DNA from 2 places in the Paenibacillus sp. FSL K6-1318 genome. Region 2 is predicted to be linked to the other one. Evidence: predicted binding sites of a transcription regulator. Region 2 holds the regulator's gene; the other holds the start of a gene.
What was found. The regulator LexA, encoded in region 2, represses DNA repair genes until DNA is damaged. The targets are predictions, from matches to a motif close to CGAACATATGTTCG.

Region 1 (9,010 bases), 1.4 Mb from region 2:
GTCCTGGTGTTCCTGGTGGAAAGTTCGCTGGACGAATCATGCGCGGCTCATCATCTATAAAATCAAAAATATCCTTATTGTCCCAGGTATGATTACCAAGTGTAATACCATGTACACCCCAGTTGAAAAACTCATTTGCGATCGCACCGGTAATTCCGCGACCTGCTGCCGCATTTTCACCATTTACAATGACCACATGTGGTTTATACTTCGATTTCAGGTACGGTAAATTTTCCTTTAATGCCTTACGTCCCACGTTGCCTACAATGTCACCAATAAACAAAACTTTCATTGATTACTGCCTCCTCAATTCCTGCAAAGTCCTCTTACTTCGAATGTTGAACCTTTGCAGGACTCTATCTCATGCTCCATGATGTGTATTTCGTACAAAAAGCCTTTAACAGGCTATCAACAGGAAAAGTGGCCCACTACTGCGGCCACTTTTCCGTAATGCTCTATTTTGCGTATTCAACCGCACGGGTTTCCCGGATGACGGTGACTTTGATGTGACCCGGATAGTCGAGTTCATTCTCAATCATCTTCGTGATGTCACGGGCCAAGCGGAAGGCTTCAGCATCATCGATCTTCTCAGGCTGTACCATAACGCGAACTTCGCGTCCGGCCTGAATGGCATACGATTTCTCGACACCTTCGAAGGATTCCGAAATCTCTTCCAGCTTCTCCAGTCGTTTGATATACGTTTCCAGCGTTTCGCGGCGTGCGCCTGGTCTTGCTGCGGAGAGCGCATCTGCTGCGCCAACCAACATGGCAATGACCGAAGTCGCTTCGCAATCTCCGTGATGGGACGCGATACTGTTGATTACAACCGGATGTTCTTTGTATTTCTTCGCCAGTTCCACGCCAATTTCGACGTGTGATCCTTCCACTTCGTGATCCAGCGCTTTACCGATGTCATGCAATAGACCTGCACGTCTTGCCAGAGTTACGTCTTCTCCGAGTTCGCCAGCCATCAGTCCAGCCAGATAAGCGACTTCCATGGAATGTTTCAAGACGTTCTGACCGTAGCTTGTACGGAACTTCAACCGGCCCAAAATTTTGATCAGATCCGGATGCAGACCATGCACGCCCACTTCAAAGGTAGCTTGCTCACCGTATTCACGGATGCGCTCATCCACTTCTTTGCGGGATTTCTCAACCATCTCTTCAATCCGTGCCGGGTGAATACGTCCATCAGCCACCAGTTTCTCCAGTGCAGTACGGGCGATCTCACGGCGAATCGGGTCAAAGCCCGACAGAATAACAGCTTCTGGCGTATCATCGATAATGAGGTCAATCCCTGTAAGGGTTTCAAGCGCACGGATGTTACGTCCTTCACGACCGATAATCCGTCCTTTCATTTCTTCATTTGGCAGGGTAACAACAGATACCGTTGTTTCCGCTACGTGGTCAGCCGCACAACGTTGGATGGCGAGTGTAATAATCTCGCGGGACTTTTTGTCCGCTTCTTCCTTCGCTTGTTGTTCAATGTCCTTGATCATTTGAGCCGTCTCATGACGAACTTCCTGTTCTACGTTGGACAGTATGATACTGCGTGCGTCTTCCATAGTGAGGTTGGATATACGTTCCAGCTCCGTCACCTGGTTTTTGTAGATCATTTCGATCTGCTGTTGTGTCTCATCAATTCGTTTCTCTTTGTTAGCCACTTGCTCTTCTTTACGTTCGAGTGATTCCAATTTTTTATCCAGCGACTCTTCTTTTTGCAACAATCGTCTTTCTTGTCGTTGAATTTCATTCCGACGTTCACGAGTGTCTTTTTCAGCCTCGGCGCGAATGCGATGAATTTCATCCTTCGCTTCCAGCACCGTTTCTTTCTTCAGTGCTTCTGCCTCTTTCTTCGCGTTCTCCACGATTTGTACGGCAGCTTGTTCCGCACTAGAGATTTTAGCCTCTGCAAGAGATTTGCGAATAAAATATCCTACTCCGAACCCAATGAATAGCGCGGCTGCAACGAGAGCGATCGTGATTGCAATTTCCATACTGTTCACCTCCTCGTTGGTTCCTCCAAGGCATTCCTTGGGTCAATTTGCAGTTTTCAAACCTTACATATTTTTGGGAATAACGAATACTCACGGCGATCCCCCGCCGATTTTCATTTCACATGTACATGTTTCCACGTACTATTCACTGTTTCCAGCGAACCCATAATTAAGAATGGTATAAATCTTAAGAAACCGAAACCGCTTTTTTGGAAGGAAAAAGGGTTGTCCATTTCTTACAGACTCATGTCCATTTTAGTATTTGACGAAAGAAATTGTCAAGAGAATGCAGTATAGAGACTCCAGTCTGCTAATCCCATAACAACGCTTCGTCATCTTCAGGGTCCACAGCCTCATCTTCTTCAATTAAACAATTCACGACCCGGCGCACCATATCCATTGAAAAACCACGTCTCATCAGGAAGGGAAGCGTTTTATGTTTCTTCTCTTTGACGTCCCCTTTGACCTGATTCCATTTTTTGCGTCCGGCGCTCAAAGCAGTCTCAAATTCCGCATCCGCACTTACACCTTCCAGTGCTTCAACAATGAGATCATTGGCAATGCCCTTTTGACGCAGCTCTTGCCTTATCCACAGTTTTCCCTTCCGCTTGCCCTCCATACGCTGTCTTGTCCATTCCTTCGCAAATAGATCGTCATCCACCAGGTTCTCCCGCTCAAGCCGATCCAGCGCCTCTTCAATCAAAGGTGCGGCAAACTCCTTCTGACGAAGTTTCTGACTTAATTCATGACGTGTACGCGGCTTATGCTCCAGAAAGCGCAGAGACTGTGCATACGTCCGCTGCCGCTCGTCCGCTACGATGATTTCCTCCAGATCCTTCTTCATAAACGTATTACCTTGCGTCATCCTGTATTTAATCATCACATCTTCAAGAACCGTAATGGAGTGGATGCCAAAAGTAATTCGATAACGAGCTTGCCTACTCTTCGTGCGTTCTACCCGTGTAATCGTAAGTTCTTCATTATCCGGAAATTGGGAGAGGCCGTCCCGTTCTGCTTCTTCATATAAATCCTCGTCATGTTGATCCATTCAGGTCTCCCCTTTCATAACACATTTTCATGCTAACTACACTAAGCGCATCTTAACAGAAGACAGCGGACGCTAACACAAAAGGCCGGGAACTCAGCCCGGCCTTTATCTCCACAGTCACCTCTGACAGTCAGCGTGCCAACAGCCCCTGTCCACTGGGACAGGGGCTGTTGGACAGCGAGAGCACTCCCACCATAATTCCTTATCCAGATCGAGCCAAACTCAATCAGGCAAGTTTACGGAGTCCAGAGGGCAACGCCCTCCGGGCCCTCCCCACAAGGGAGGGTTTGGGAGGATTACTCGTTGATTTCAAACAGTTCTTGTTCTTCTTCTGCTTCTTTTTGTTGCTCTTCACTAGTTGGCGCAGGAACTGCAGTAGTCAAGTTACTAGCTACACGAATCTTTTGTTCAATGATTTCAGCAATGTCTTTATGCTCTTTCATGAACTGCTTCGCGTTCTCACGTCCTTGTCCTAAACGCTCGCCTTCGTATGAGTACCATGCACCACTTTTATTAACGATGTCCAGCTCTGTACCAATGTCAATGATACTGCCTTCTCTCGAGATACCCTCACCATACATGATATCCACTTCCGCTTGTTTAAACGGAGGTGCTACTTTGTTTTTCACAACTTTAATACGAGTACGGTTACCAATCATGTCATTGCCTGATTTGATACTCTCAATACGACGTACATCCAGACGTACTGTGGAATAAAACTTCAGAGCACGACCACCAGGTGTTGTTTCCGGGTTACCAAACATAACGCCGACTTTCTCACGAAGCTGGTTGATGAAGATTGCAATTGTTTTGGATTTGCTGATTGCACCAGACAATTTACGTAGCGCCTGAGACATCAAACGCGCTTGCAAACCGACGTGTGAATCACCCATTTCGCCTTCAATCTCTGCTTTTGGAACCAATGCAGCTACGGAGTCAATAACGACGATATCTACTGCACCACTGCGTACAAGAGCTTCTGCAATTTCCAGCCCTTGCTCACCCGTATCTGGCTGAGATAGAAGCAATTCGTCAATGTTAACACCCAATTTGCTTGCATATTGAGGATCAAGAGCATGCTCGGCATCGATAAATGCTGCTTGTCCACCAACACGTTGTACTTCAGCAATCGCATGCAATGCGACAGTTGTTTTACCTGAAGATTCAGGTCCATATATTTCAACAATACGGCCTTTAGGCAAGCCGCCTGTTCCTAATGCAATATCCAAAGCCAAGGAACCACTGGGAATAATTTCCACGTTCATATGAGTGGACTCACCCAGTTTCATGATGGATCCTTTACCAAATTGCTTCTCTATTTGACGGAGCGCCATATCAAGCGCGGCACGACGGTCTGACAATAAGCTCACACCCTTTACTGTTTATAAGATAATGATACCTTGTTTTAACACGTTTGCCAAGCTTTTTTTCGAACATACATTCGTTTTTTTGTGAAGGCCGAGGCGCCTCTTCCTCAAAGAAACTTTCCATTAAACAGAAAAAAGAACCGTAAACAAGGCTGCAAAGCCTAATTCTACGGTTCTTCCGTCTTCCTTAATTATACTTGCTTGGAACTGCAAATGCAATCCATGTGGTTAACTAATCAATCCATTGCCACAAGTTTTTGCCATAAGCGATAGAGAATCGCTTTAGCTGAACGAATGCGAACCGTCTCACGATTACCATTGATGCGCAGCTCATGAATTTCCGTCTCTTTTCCACGTTCAGCAAGAGCGATGAAGACAAGTCCAGGTGGCTTGCGTTCCGAATATCCCGGTCCAGCTACACCGGTAACGGCCAGGCCAAAATCAGCATCGCCAATCATGCGGATCTGCTCAGCAAGCACTTTAGCAACCTCTGGACTTACCGCGCCAGGTGCATCTTCACCTTCCAGGTAATCATGAGGCACATTCAGCAGCTTTTCTTTAATTTCATTGGAGTAACACACAATTCCGCCTTTAAGCATCGACGCACTTCCGGGTACAGAAGTCAGACTTTGCATGACAAGCCCTCCTGTACAGCTCTCCGCTGCGCTAAGCGTCAGACCCATGTCAGACATCATAGTTACAATGGTGTACTCTATAGGCACATCCTCGTTCGCGTAGAGATGTTCTGTCAAACGTTCCCGAATCTGGACTTCCATCGCATCCAGCTTCAGCTTCGCCTCTCCCTCACTCGCGGCCTTGGTGGAGACACGTACTGTAACTTCGCCTTCGCTCGCGTAAGGAGCAATCGTAGGGTCTGTCTGCGCGTCAATCAGGTCCAGAAGTCGATCCTCCAGAGCAGATTCACCAATACCTGCGAATTTGAGCATTCGGGAGTAGATCGGCATCTCTTCTGTGAGTACATGCTGGAACAGCCAAGGCTTGACTTCCTGTTCAAACATTGGGATTAGCTCTTTAGGTGGTCCAGGCATCACCACATAATATTTATCATTGTCAGAGATTGCATTCCCTGCCGCAAGGCCTGTTTCATTGGCCAGAGGTGTCCCGCCATCAATAACGATCGCCTGACGTCGGTTATTCTCTGTCATATCGACATTTCGATCTCTGAAAAAGCTCTCGATTTTGTCCATAGCCATTCGATCGATATGCAATTTCCGGTTAAGAACAGCTGCAAGCGCATCCTTGGTCAGATCATCTTGGGTAGGCCCAATGCCGCCGGAAAATAAAATAACGTCTGCACGGCCCTGCGCAATGCGAATGGCTTCACTGAGCCGATTCAGGTTGTCCCCAACCACCGTTTGGAAATATACATCGATCCCCATCGCAGCCAATTCACGGGATAGGTATCTGGCATTGGTATTGACGATTTGTCCAAGCAGCAGCTCTGTGCCAACTGCAATGATTTCTGCCTTCATTGAGCATCCTCCTGTACACGTGGTGAGTGATCAAAGGGCAATAGGATAAATTCCTATTGCCCCTGACCCAATGCTTCCTTCTTGATTACCCATTTTAAAAGCAAACCATTATGCTTTTGTTAAATGAAGCAGGTTTTTGTTTTTGATAAAGTAATCGATACCCGACCAGATGGTAATAAGCGCTGCTGCCCATACCGCGATAATATCGACGTGAATACCCGTGTATGAAAACGGGAAATTGTTCAACAGCAACAGCACAATCGCCACAATCTGCACTACCGTTTTCAGCTTGCCCCATGCACTGGCGGCGACAACCGAACCATCCAGCAATGCAATTTGACGCAAGCCGGTAACTGCAAACTCACGACTAATAATAACAACTGCAATCCAGGAATCCAGCTTGCCCATCTCCACAAGCGAGATCAATACTGCAGTAACCAACAGCTTGTCTGCTAGTGGATCAAGCAGTTTTCCCAGATTGGTAACCATGTTATTTTTCCGCGCAAGGTATCCGTCAATTCCATCTGTGCTTGCAGCGATGATAAAAATAACAGCAGCAATCAGTTGATTATACGGAAGCGAAAAGCTTCCAAGCTGAAGCGGCTCTGGATAAAATGGAAAATCCACGAGCAGGAACACCATCAAAAAAGGGATTAAGCAAATTCGTGCAAGCGTAATCCGGTTGGGTAAATTCACAAGACGCCCTCCCTCATATCCTCCATTACTCCAAACATTCATCATAATCCCGTTATCATCATCCGGAACATGAAATGTACAGTTTCAATGTCAATCCAAATTAACATGATCCCACTATGTAGAAACGCAAAAAATAAAGTCAACCGCTCAAAAGCAAAACCGCTTTAAACGTCCCGGTGACTTCCAGAAGATGTACTGCTTTTCACAAAGTCAGCAAACGATGAGGACTGGACTTGATGCATGACTGCCAGCAATGCACACTTAGTATAATATACGCCCAATAGCGTGTCAAAAAACACTTTTGCTACAAAAAGGCCATATTACTTGAAATTTGTATATTGCAAATCCAGAGGCAGGTTAGCACCGTTTAACAGCTGCATTACTGCTTGCAAATCATTTTTACTCTTACCAGTTACCCGCAGCTGGTCTCCCTGAATCTGACTCTTCACTTTCATCTTGGAGTCCCGAATAAGAATATTGATTTTCTTGGCGATGTCCTGATCAATCCCCTGTTTGAAATTCAAACGCTGGCGGACTGTACCAGAAGACGCTGGCTCCACTTTGGCATAATCAATGTTTTTCAATGGTAGACCACGCTTCGCCATTTTGGATTGCAGCACATCAATGACAGCCTTGAGTTTGGTCTCATCATCAGATACGATCGTTAACGCATCCTTATCCAGTTTCAGACTGCTTTTGCTGCCCTTGAAGTCATAACGAGTGCCAATTTCCTTCTCGGTTTGTGTAACGGCATTTGTCAGTTCTTGCAAGTCCATTTTGGACACGATATCAAATGAATTTTCTGAACTCAAACCAGTCACCCTTTCAGTTAATCGTATGTTCTGTAACATTATAGAGGATACCTTAAGCAAAAGTCTAATTTCAAGCCATTTTGTACAAAGAAAAAAGCATTTTTGGTTTCCACTTGAGGTGGTTGCCAAAAATGCTTGCTGGTCCAGCTTCCAACTAATAGCGGCTACGGTTGGGCTGTCTGAACATATCGAGCACACCCAGAAGCACATGTGCAAGTCCAAAACCCAATATTCCGTAACCCCAAGCACTTGGAGTCAGGTAATAACCCAGGAGGCTGACAATGATCCCTAAACCCGTTACGATCCAGCTGACTGTCATAGCCATCCACCTCACTTCACCAAAAGTTAACTGCAAGTTAAGACAACGTTATTGTCTCCTGCAGTTGACTCGGTTATTCGCTGCCAGTGGTACCCTCTGTACCGTCCGTAGATCCATTTTCAACACCTGTAGAAGAAGCAGTACTGCCACTATCTTCACCAAGCTGCAGACGGATCCGATTGGTCGCCTTGCCATCCGTTACAACTTGCCCACCAACCTCAATCGTGGTCGCTGCAGCGTAACCGGACTTAATATACATACCTGCACTATCCAGCTCAAAGGTAAAGCTGTCGCCTTCGGCTGTATTACCATATTCCAACTTCTCTCCACTGGAGTTCTCGCCCTTGTACACTTCCAGCCAGCTATGACCTGTTGCTTTGATCGTAACCGTAACAGGCTTACCTGCACTTCCGTTGACTTTGAAGTTCGTAATATTCCCGGATTTCCCATCTTCTGCAACCGTTACAGTAGAAGGTGAATTGTCTGTCGGTTCTTCCTGATCTTCACCCGTCTGTCCGTCTGTTTGGCCATCAGTTTGACCATCCGTCTGTCCTTCAGTGTCCGCACCACCACCGTTACCACCAGCGTCACCTTCACCAGTACCCTCATCAGTGCCTGAATCCGTCGCAGGAGGGTTAGACGCCTGTCCGTTGTCTGCAGGTTGATCCGGTTTATCCTCAGGCTGCTGTTGACTGTCTGTAATTTTGACCGAGTCCAGCCCTTGGTTATCCTCAGGATCATCCTTATTCAACACAACGTAAGCATACAATAAAACAACAATCAGAATCGGGAATGTCCACATCAGTGCAACTGACATCCATCGATTACTACGCTCAACCGGACGGCTGGAACGCTTCTGAATAACCGGTTCCATTGTTGCTTCCGCCTCTTCTGCCGGTACGTCTTTTTTGTGTCCCTCCAGCAGCTCATCAGGGTTCAGTCCCACGGTCTCCGCATAGGTTTTAATGAAAGCACGCACATAGAAGCTGCCCGGCAGCACTTTGTAGTCTCCTGCTTCTATGGCCTCCAGATACCTCTTGCGAATTTTTGTCATTTCCTGTACATCGTCAAGACTCATCCCTTTTTGCAGCCGGGCCTCTCTTAACTGCTGACCCAGTTCAGACATGCCATCTCCTCCTTATGTTTATCTCTTGAGTTGTTGCTAATCTATTCCATGATTCCGTACGGTTCCTTACAATTCATCGGTGTAGCTAGCCGTAAACGTATCATAAATAATTTCTTCATTCGGATTGTTGCGAAGTTCAATAATAATATCAA
Region 2 (9,010 bases):
AATATTGGCAGCAATCTGTGTCAGGTTATCAGCTGAGGTTGCACCGGCAGATGCCCCGCTTGTCGCTCCAGCAATCATATTGCGCAAATAAATGGTGACCGGGAACAGTTCTTTTTTGTCCAAATACAGAAAGGCTGGGAACCAGGAATTCCAATGACCCACTGCGTAGAACAGCACCATGGTTGCCATAACGGCTTTACTCAGCGGCAAGATAATGCGTAACAAGATTCCGTAGGTGTTCAACCCATCAATGGAGGCAGCTTCCTCCAGTTCTTCAGGCATATTTTCAAAAAATGACTTCATGATCAACATGTTGTATATGCTAATTGCGCCAGGAACAACAAGCGCCCACATGGTGTTATTGAATCCAAGGGAATTAATCAAGACATAGTTTGGAATCAATCCACCACTGAAGAACATCGTGAACACGGCGAACATTGTCAAAAACTTGCGGCCCATCAACCTCTTTTTGGATAAGGCATAGGCGAAGATAGTTGTCATGAACATCGAAATCAACGTACCTACCACGGTGTAAATAATCGTATTTTTATAATTGGTCCAAAACATACTGTCACGTGAGATGGTCTTGTATGTCTCCACATTGAATCCTCTTGGGAACAAACTTACTTTGCCTGAGTTAATGTAGGACTCACTACTGAAGGATTGTGCTACGACATTCAAAAATGGATAGAGCGTTATAAATACCACGAACAGCAGAAAGATGACATTAAATACTTTAAATACCTTGTAAGATCTGGATTCCTGCATGGTGCTCCTCCTTTACCATAAGCTTCTTTGTGTCAGTCTGCGTGAAATGGCATTTACGGAGAACACCAGAATCAGACCGATCAGCGATTCGAACAAGCCAATTGCGGTAGCATAACTGAAGTTACTGGATTCCAGTCCGACCCGATACAGGTAAGTGGAGATCACATCAGATGTCTCGTAGATAAGCGGATTGTACAAGAGTAAGATTTTTTCAAATCCAACAGCCAGGAAATTACCCATGTTCAAAATCAACAACGTAACAATCGTTGGCAAGATTCCTGGAATCGTTACGTGAATCGTTTGCTTCCAGCGATTGGCACCATCAATACGTGCGGCTTCATACAAAGAATCATCAATGGTTGTCAGTGCGGCGAGATACAGTATCGCTCCCCAACCCATACCCTGCCATACCTCTGACGTGATATAGATTGTTCTGAACCACTCAGCCCGCTGCATAAAAGGAATATTGTCTCCAGTGAAGAAAGCCACCAGTCCATTAATGGAACCATTCACTGCTGTCAGCTGCAGGATCATACCCGCAACGATAACGATGGACAGGAAGTGAGGCAGATAAGACGCGGTCTGTACAAACTTTTTGAATCGTTTACTCTTCACTTCGTTAAGCATCAAGGCAAAAATGATGGGAACCGGGAATGTAAAGAGCAACGCGAGTCCGCCCAACATCAGTGTATTACCGAATACTCTCCAGAAGGTAGGGTCTTCAATAAACATTTTGAAGTATCTTAATCCAACCCATGTTTCTCCAAATATACTGCCCCCCGGAACAAAACGTCTGAAGGCAATCACATTACCAATCATCGGTCCATATTTAAAAATAATGAGGTAGATGATGGGAAGGATTAATAGTGAATACAGCTGCCAGTCTTTGCGGAACAAGGTTGCTGCGGTTCGTAGTCTGCTCTCTTTACGTAAAGATGTCATGGTTAGTGTTGTTTTAGCGGTTTCCGACTCCATGTGTTTTCACTCCGATCCAGGACTTGATAGGTAAAAACGAATTCATGTACAACTCCCATCGCTTCTTCTTTTTGTAGAAGACAACCAATCCCTCAACTTCACCCCCACTGCGAAATAGATAGTAGCTAAATGTAAGCGATGTCATTTTAATATGTTATGTAGAATCACACAATCCAAAGTGCTTCACATCATTCATTAGCACTTAATAGGTGGTATGATCTCCAAATCAAAATAAGGTGTTTAAAAGCATTTGAAGCGCTTACAATACGTCGAAAATAATAAGCAACAACTCCTGCTTCCATTCAAATGAATTAAGTCAAAAGAAATTGCTTTAGGAACAATCTAAATGCTAGTCATACTAGTATGTTAGTTATATTCTAATCCAGCTTCCCCCTAATTTCAATAACTTTTAGCAAATAAAATTGATATCTCATTTAACAAGGTAAATTAGCCAACCTACCCAAATAAAAAACATTGGTAACTTCACGAACGACATCATCGTTCATTGAAGCTTCCAATGTTTCAGGGTGCTGAGGAAAGATGTTATAGCTGATCTGCTCAGAAATTAGCTATAAGCTGATCCAGTTCAGATAAATGCGTTATTTCATGGTCAGGCGCATACGTTTCATTGTTGGTCTTATGCTCACGGTTAATCCATACGGATTGGATGCCAGATGATAAAGCACCACGAATATCAGTCGTCAACTTGTCTCCAACCATCATGCTCTCTTCAGGTTTAACACCCAGTTTACTCAAAGCATGTTCAAATATGGAGGGATCCGGCTTTCCTTTTCCAAAGTTACCCGAGATAATAATCTCATCAAAGAAAGGAGTCAATTCAGGCACACCGTCCAACTTCTCTTGTTGCAAAGCAGGACAACCGTTCGTTAACAACAAAAGTTTGTACTTTCCTTGCAACTTACGCAAGGTATCCATCGTTTCTTCGTACACATGGGGTCTGGATCTCCGTTCTACTCCAAACTGCGAGGCAAGCTGTTCAGCAAGATCTTCCCGATCTACACCCAACTTCAACAAGCCACGACGCCAGGATTCTTTACGGTAAACAGGAGCAAGCTGTTCCAACTGACGGAACTCAGGTTGATCCCCACCAGTAAAGTTAGCCCATAGGCCTTCAAACGGATTGATTCCAATCATTTTGGTAAAAGGAAAGGTCTCATATGATTCATACAGTCCACGTGCCTCGTTACGAACGGCTTCTTCAAGTTCTTCCGGTTTAACCCCAGTCTCTTGCGCTGCGATTAGACAAGTCTCATGAAAAGCTTCTCGAACACTACGCTCATCCCATAATAAAGTATCATCTAGGTCGAACAAAATCGCTTTTAACGCCATTCCGATCATCTACCCCTTTATGCAATAATTACTTTTCGACGGTTTCCACGGTGATCTGGTGTGCTTTTGCAAACTTCAACAAACGTTCTGCAATCGCATCTGTATCGTAGCGGTTCAATAACTTGGTAAACACCCATCTTTTACCCCGACTGTTATGTTCGATAACAATTGTACCTGGTTCAATTCTGAATTTGACGATATCGTCAACTCCGATTGAACGTTCACGGTTACCCTTCGTCGTAATAATCCGATTACTGCTAATCTTGATGTACGGACGACGAAGCATGAAGATGACTGCCAAAAATACGTAAAGCAGCATGGTCACCCAGTCCCAAGTTGTCATTGGAGCTTGTACAAGAAATGTGCTCATAAACAGATACAAAAAGGCGAGACCGATCAAAAATATAGGGAACAACAGGCTGCGTCCTTTAAAAACTTCTTCACCTGGTGTACCTGTAATTGGTTGACCACTTTTTTTGCGTTGCTGATTTAACTGCTTGGAATTTTTCTTAACCGTTCTCTCGAACGAACGCGACATGAGAATCCCCCTTATGTGTCTTTGTATCGGCTTACATAACTGTAAACCAACATTTCCCCCTATAAATTGCACACTCAAAATAACAGGAAGAAACCTAAATATCATAAATGATATCATTAGGTTTCGTTAGTGTTTGAGTTTGCCTTGGTGGCCTTTGTCATTCTCATCATCAACAATCTCAATGGTATCCAGTTGCTGTCTGAAATTGCTGCGAATATTACTCAAATAAATCTCTCTTAGCTCGGCACGTTCAGCAAGTTCTTCCTCCGACAAACCAGTGGACTTTTGCTTACGAGCCAATTCGTTAATGCGTGCTACCAGACTATCTATATCCAAGCTTGTCCCCTCCAAAAATACAAAGTCATATTAACTTTGCCATGATAAAGGCAGCTTGTCAAGCTGACACGCACTAACACGCATTGATGTGCATTTTATTCTGAAAATTGCGGTAGAGCTAATACTTGTCCCACTTGGATCGAAGTCGTCTGAAGTTGATTCACTTTCTTAATTGCTTCTATATAAATACGTGTATCCATATTCGTCGGTTTATGTTCCAAAGAAATACTCCATAATGTTTCCCCTTGTGAAACGGCTATCTTTCCTCCGGGAAGCACATCATTTTCATTGCCAGCAAATACAGTTAAAACGGTGCTGCATCCAATAAATATAATTAAAGAGGTAATCACAATCTTTAACATCCATGAAGAAATTTTGAAACGCGCTAAAACCTTCTTGTAGTTCCCTATGTTAGACTTCACCAGTTCCGAATTCATCGGTTCATAAATGCTTTGATAAGTAGAATATCTCATTAAATACCCGCCTCCAAACGTTTGTTCCTATCTGTTGGAATCAATATAACACGAACGTTTGTTTTGTTCAATAGGTTTTTAGAACAATTGTTCGCTTCTTTTTCGAAGGCGAAATATCTGAATTGAAGTCCAATTACAAAGCATTTGCAGTATTATGCTCCGACTTTTGGACAAATTCTGTTCTGAAAGTTAAAAAACACTGATTTAATGGCATTTTATTTAGAACTTATGTTTGTACGAACGGAGGTTCTATGTTATAATTTTCCCAAACGTTACTAAAATGGGGTTGATACGGTATGTCGAAGATATCCAGCAGGCAGCAGGCTATTCTGGAGTTTATACGAAATGAAGTCCGGTTGAAGGGGTATCCTCCTTCCGTACGGGAAATTGGTGAAGCGGTTGGACTGGCTTCCAGCTCAACAGTGCATGGACATTTGGATCGTTTGGAGAAAAAAGGTTTGATCCGACGCGACCCTACCAAGCCAAGAGCCATTGAGCTTTTGAGCCAGGAAGAATCGGAGCATTCTCATCAATTTGCTCATAGCGTTGCACGTATTCCTGTCGTTGGTAAGGTTACAGCGGGTGTTCCAATCACTGCAACCGAGAACATTGAAGACTACTTCCCTCTTCCTACGCATTATGTAGGCGAACAGAAAGTGTTCATGCTTTCGGTAGTCGGAGATAGTATGGTGGAAGCCGGAATCGTTAACGGAGATTACGTTATTGTCCGTCAACAGCAAACTGCTGATAACGGTGATATCGTCGTTGCAATGACTGAAGACGATGAAGCTACAGTGAAAACGTTCTATAAAGAGAAAGATCATATTCGCCTTCAACCGGAGAATGCGACCTTCGAACCTTTACGTTTGAAACACGTTAGTATTCTGGGTAAAGTCATTGGCCTTTTCCGAGATATTCATTAATATTTAACATGAGTAACAAAACTAGATGTAATGCAATAAATACGAAAAGAGGTTGTCCTGATGAATAGGACAACCTCTTTTTTCATGTTTATGTTGTTTTATCGGCTAATTATTCACTACGTTTCAGAACACTCTTATGATGCGAGAACACATCAAAGCTCTGTTGACCGTGATATGAGCCCATACCGCTCTCTCCTACACCACCAAACGGGAGATAGTGTGAAGTCATATGAGAAAGAGTGTCATTAATACATCCACCACCGAAGGACACTTGATTCAGAACCTGTTCCTGAAGTTGCTCATCCTGTGTGAAGAGATATAGTGCCAATGGTTTTGGCCGGCGAACAATCTCATCCAGCATCGGGTTGAGGTCACTGTACGTAAATACAGGAAGAATCGGACCGAAGATCTCTTCTTGCATGACAGGTGATTCCCAGTTCACATTTCCAAGTACAGTCGGCTCAATAAGCAACTGCTCACGTACAGAACGTCCACCTATCAGAGTTTTACCATCTGTGAGGAATTTCGATAACCGATCGAAGTTACGTGCGTTGACAATATGCGGGAAATCAGCGTTCTGGAGCACATCATCTCCAAATTTATCTTTGATCTCTGCGCTAATCAAATTGATCAATTCATCATGAACTTGTTCATGCACAAGCAAGTAATCCGGAGCAACGCATGTTTGCCCTGCATTCAGGAACTTACCACGAACAATACGCTGGGCCACCAGCTTCAGATCTGCATCGCTATGGACAATAGCAGGGCTCTTGCCGCCCAACTCAAGAGTTACAGGAGTCAAGTGCTCCGCAGCTGCCTTCATAACAATGCGACCAACACCTGTGCTGCCTGTGAAGAAAATATAATCAAACTTCTCTTTCAACAATGCTGTGCTGGCCTCAACCTCCCCTTCCATAACTGCAATATACTCCTGAGGGAAGATCTCCTGAATCAGATCATACGTCAGACGAGATACGGCTGGGGTTAATTCAGATGGCTTGATAACTGCACAGTTACCGGCTGCAATTGCTCCAATCAGTGGACCGAAGGCGAGTTGGAAGGGATAGTTCCAAGGCGCTATAATAAGCGCCACTCCGTATGGTTCCGGGTAAATGGTGCTCACCCCATCCGGCATAGCCGAATTGGTTGGGACTTGTCTTGGGGCAGCCCATTCCTGCAAGTGCTCTAATGCGAAATCCAATTCACCCAACACAATGCGAATCTCGGAACCGTAAGCTTCTGCCTCAGATTTATTCAGATCAGCCCGAAGTGCATCTTGAATCCGTTGCTGATACTTTTCGATTCCTTTTCTAAGCTGTTGAAGCGCATTAATCCGATGCTCGATATTTTTAGTTTGACCTGTATAAAAAAATGCACGTTGTTCTGTCACCAGTTGTTTTGCCTGATCCATATTAACATCTCCAATTAATTATTTAAAATTAAATTGTTCAAAATTTAATTAAAGTATACCTCTTCTATATGAAACTTTCAACATACAAATGAAACATCCATTTGTATGTATTTGGACGATGTTTGCAATTTTAAATGTGTGAATGCTAGTATTCCTTTCTCGTGGCTATCAGAATTTCTAAGGAAGTTTGATTTAAATTTTTTGGCCTCAGACAGTTTAACATTAATGAAAAGTGAGTTTTGCGATTATCTAAATCGACGAACGAATGTGTTTGTTATAAAGGTAAGCCTTGGTCACAGATAAACACAAAAATGTTACGTGGGCAAATGAAGAAAAATCAGGGGATATGTTTTGACAATTTGCTTTCAAATGATTTATCCATTCCCGGCCACAACTTCACAACGAGCAGATTTTAATCCAACAACTACTCCTGAGAGCGGTCTTAGAAGAAAGAGTTACATAATATCAAATCAACTTGTACTACTTCTATATAAAAGAGTCATCTAGTATTTCACTGATCCGCTGCATTTCATGATGGTCCAAATCTGTTTAGAGTGCTGTGTCAGACTTATCATCCCAATGTATGTATTCAGCAGCCACAAGAGCGTCCAGAGCAACCATGACGTCTGGCTTATACTTACCCGTTTTGACAGTCAGTTCGTGGATTGTGGGAAACCGCCGCCGCCCACCTTTGTAGTTGTACAAGATCCGCAATACCTTACGTTGATAATCCGATAGCATTTAATCACCTCGTGTACATTATATAAGAACATATGTTCTTTTCGCAACAAGAAAAAAGCCCCATCAGTTTAAATCCAAATAATGAGGCTTCATTTTAAATTGTTAAATATCAAGCCATTCCTTAAAACTCACTTTTTCTTCATCAATATTTTTACAAGCGAGCAAAGGCATCCATTCCCAAAAGTAATTACCGTTACTACGAATAAAATATTCTAGTAATTCTTCAAAATTAAGACCCATATAATCAAATTCTGAACCAGATGAATTTAAAAATAAGTTCCTATCATCTTTCTTGGGGTCAAGAAAAATAGTCCCCCCTGCATACTTTATCAATGGGAATAATCCAGGGACCACATCTGGAGTATAGAAATCGGCTTCTTCATCCATTTCGCTTAGGCTATAAACAATGAGCGATTCGCCATCCCCAGTATCAAACAATGTGGCACCGTTACTAATCTTCAGAAATTCAACGATGTCGCGGGAAAGCTTAATAGCATGTTTATTTTCAAGCTTTTGAATATCTTCTTGAAGAGAAGGTTTGTTAAAAACAAAGTTCGCTTCATAAAGTTCCCCATCTCCTCGTAGTACAGAAAATGTCTTTCCTTCTTCTACTTTTAAGATCAGACTTGTAAGAAACCGAAATACTCCAGATTTGTCCATTTCAACTTCCCCTTTACTTATTTATATCCAGCAAAAAAAGCTGAATACAGTTTATGGATGTTTTTCTTAATAGGGATTAAATTACTGTTGGCGTTAGTTCCGCCAAACTCTCTAGGTTTAATGTGGTGGATCTCAACATTGCTCCAATCATAATTGGGTACATTGTAGGTTGTTTGATACCATGATCTAAATGCTTTTCGTTCTGTATCTGTCCATTTTACAGGAGAAGTAGCTTTTGTCCAAGTTAAACTAACTGGGTCTGTCATTCTTTTTCCGGACACGCTATCAACATAGTCCCCAGGCCAAGGTCGAGCTGTTTTACTAAGTAGTAGCGTTGAAGATGAAGATACCAAAGGAACAATTTCTTTCGGGTAATGTACGCTTACTTCAAAAGTAACCGAATAATAACCTACACCTGATAAAGCAATGTTTTTCTGAGTCGACGATCCAAGTCCTGGGAAAGTAATGTTATCAGAGGTTCTAGATATGACTTGTGGCGTACCTCCTCTAGTCATAGCTTTTTTTAGAACGTAGTTTACACCTACTAAGACAGGTTTGGAACCGACTACCTTTGTAACGCCCAATCCAGCAGTAATCTTGCTTGTGCCTCCCTGTGGGTTCAAAACAGGTTGGATACCAATTGAATTTACTCCCACTGCAGCAGGAGAAACTTCTGATGCTGCAGATACTCCTGCTAAATTGGCTTCTGTTGAAATTAACGGCTGTTGCATATCAGGTGAGGAATAAATATAAATACTCTCACCTGGTTGGATTGTTTCTCCATTTACTTCAAATGTATAAGTAGTTTCTGGAGTTGTACCGTAAATGTCAGGAA

Region 1: a site for LexA is predicted at 4,476-4,489, ahead of recA (recombinase RecA). Genes of this name have one in related genera too.

Annotation. Positions count from the first base shown of each region.
Region 1 is NZ_CP150270.1:2,505,187-2,514,196, reverse strand. Features, by position in the region: gene NYE45_RS11250 (TIGR00282 family metallophosphoesterase) at 1-292, opposite strand, end outside; gene rny (ribonuclease Y) at 456-1,997, opposite strand; gene NYE45_RS11240 (regulatory protein RecX) at 2,308-3,045, opposite strand; gene recA (recombinase RecA) at 3,342-4,406, opposite strand; gene NYE45_RS11230 (competence/damage-inducible protein A) at 4,649-5,905, opposite strand; gene pgsA (CDP-diacylglycerol--glycerol-3-phosphate 3-phosphatidyltransferase) at 6,014-6,601, opposite strand; gene NYE45_RS11220 (YajQ family cyclic di-GMP-binding protein) at 6,922-7,413, opposite strand; gene NYE45_RS11215 (hypothetical protein) at 7,568-7,732, opposite strand; gene NYE45_RS11210 (RodZ family helix-turn-helix domain-containing protein) at 7,806-8,858, opposite strand; gene NYE45_RS11205 (DUF3388 domain-containing protein) at 8,925-9,010, opposite strand, start outside.
Region 2 is NZ_CP150270.1:3,934,258-3,943,267, forward strand. Features, by position in the region: gene NYE45_RS17230 (carbohydrate ABC transporter permease) at 1-768, opposite strand, end outside; gene NYE45_RS17235 (ABC transporter permease subunit) at 781-1,743, opposite strand; gene NYE45_RS17240 (HAD family hydrolase) at 2,302-3,093, opposite strand; gene NYE45_RS17245 (hypothetical protein) at 3,122-3,631, opposite strand; gene NYE45_RS17250 (DUF896 domain-containing protein) at 3,758-3,967, opposite strand; gene NYE45_RS17255 (LysM peptidoglycan-binding domain-containing protein) at 4,063-4,440, opposite strand; gene lexA (transcriptional repressor LexA) at 4,737-5,363, shown strand; gene NYE45_RS17265 (aldehyde dehydrogenase) at 5,473-6,774, opposite strand; gene NYE45_RS17270 (hypothetical protein) at 7,324-7,515, opposite strand; gene NYE45_RS17275 (SMI1/KNR4 family protein) at 7,618-8,175, opposite strand; gene NYE45_RS17280 (HNH endonuclease signature motif containing protein) at 8,193-9,010, opposite strand, start outside.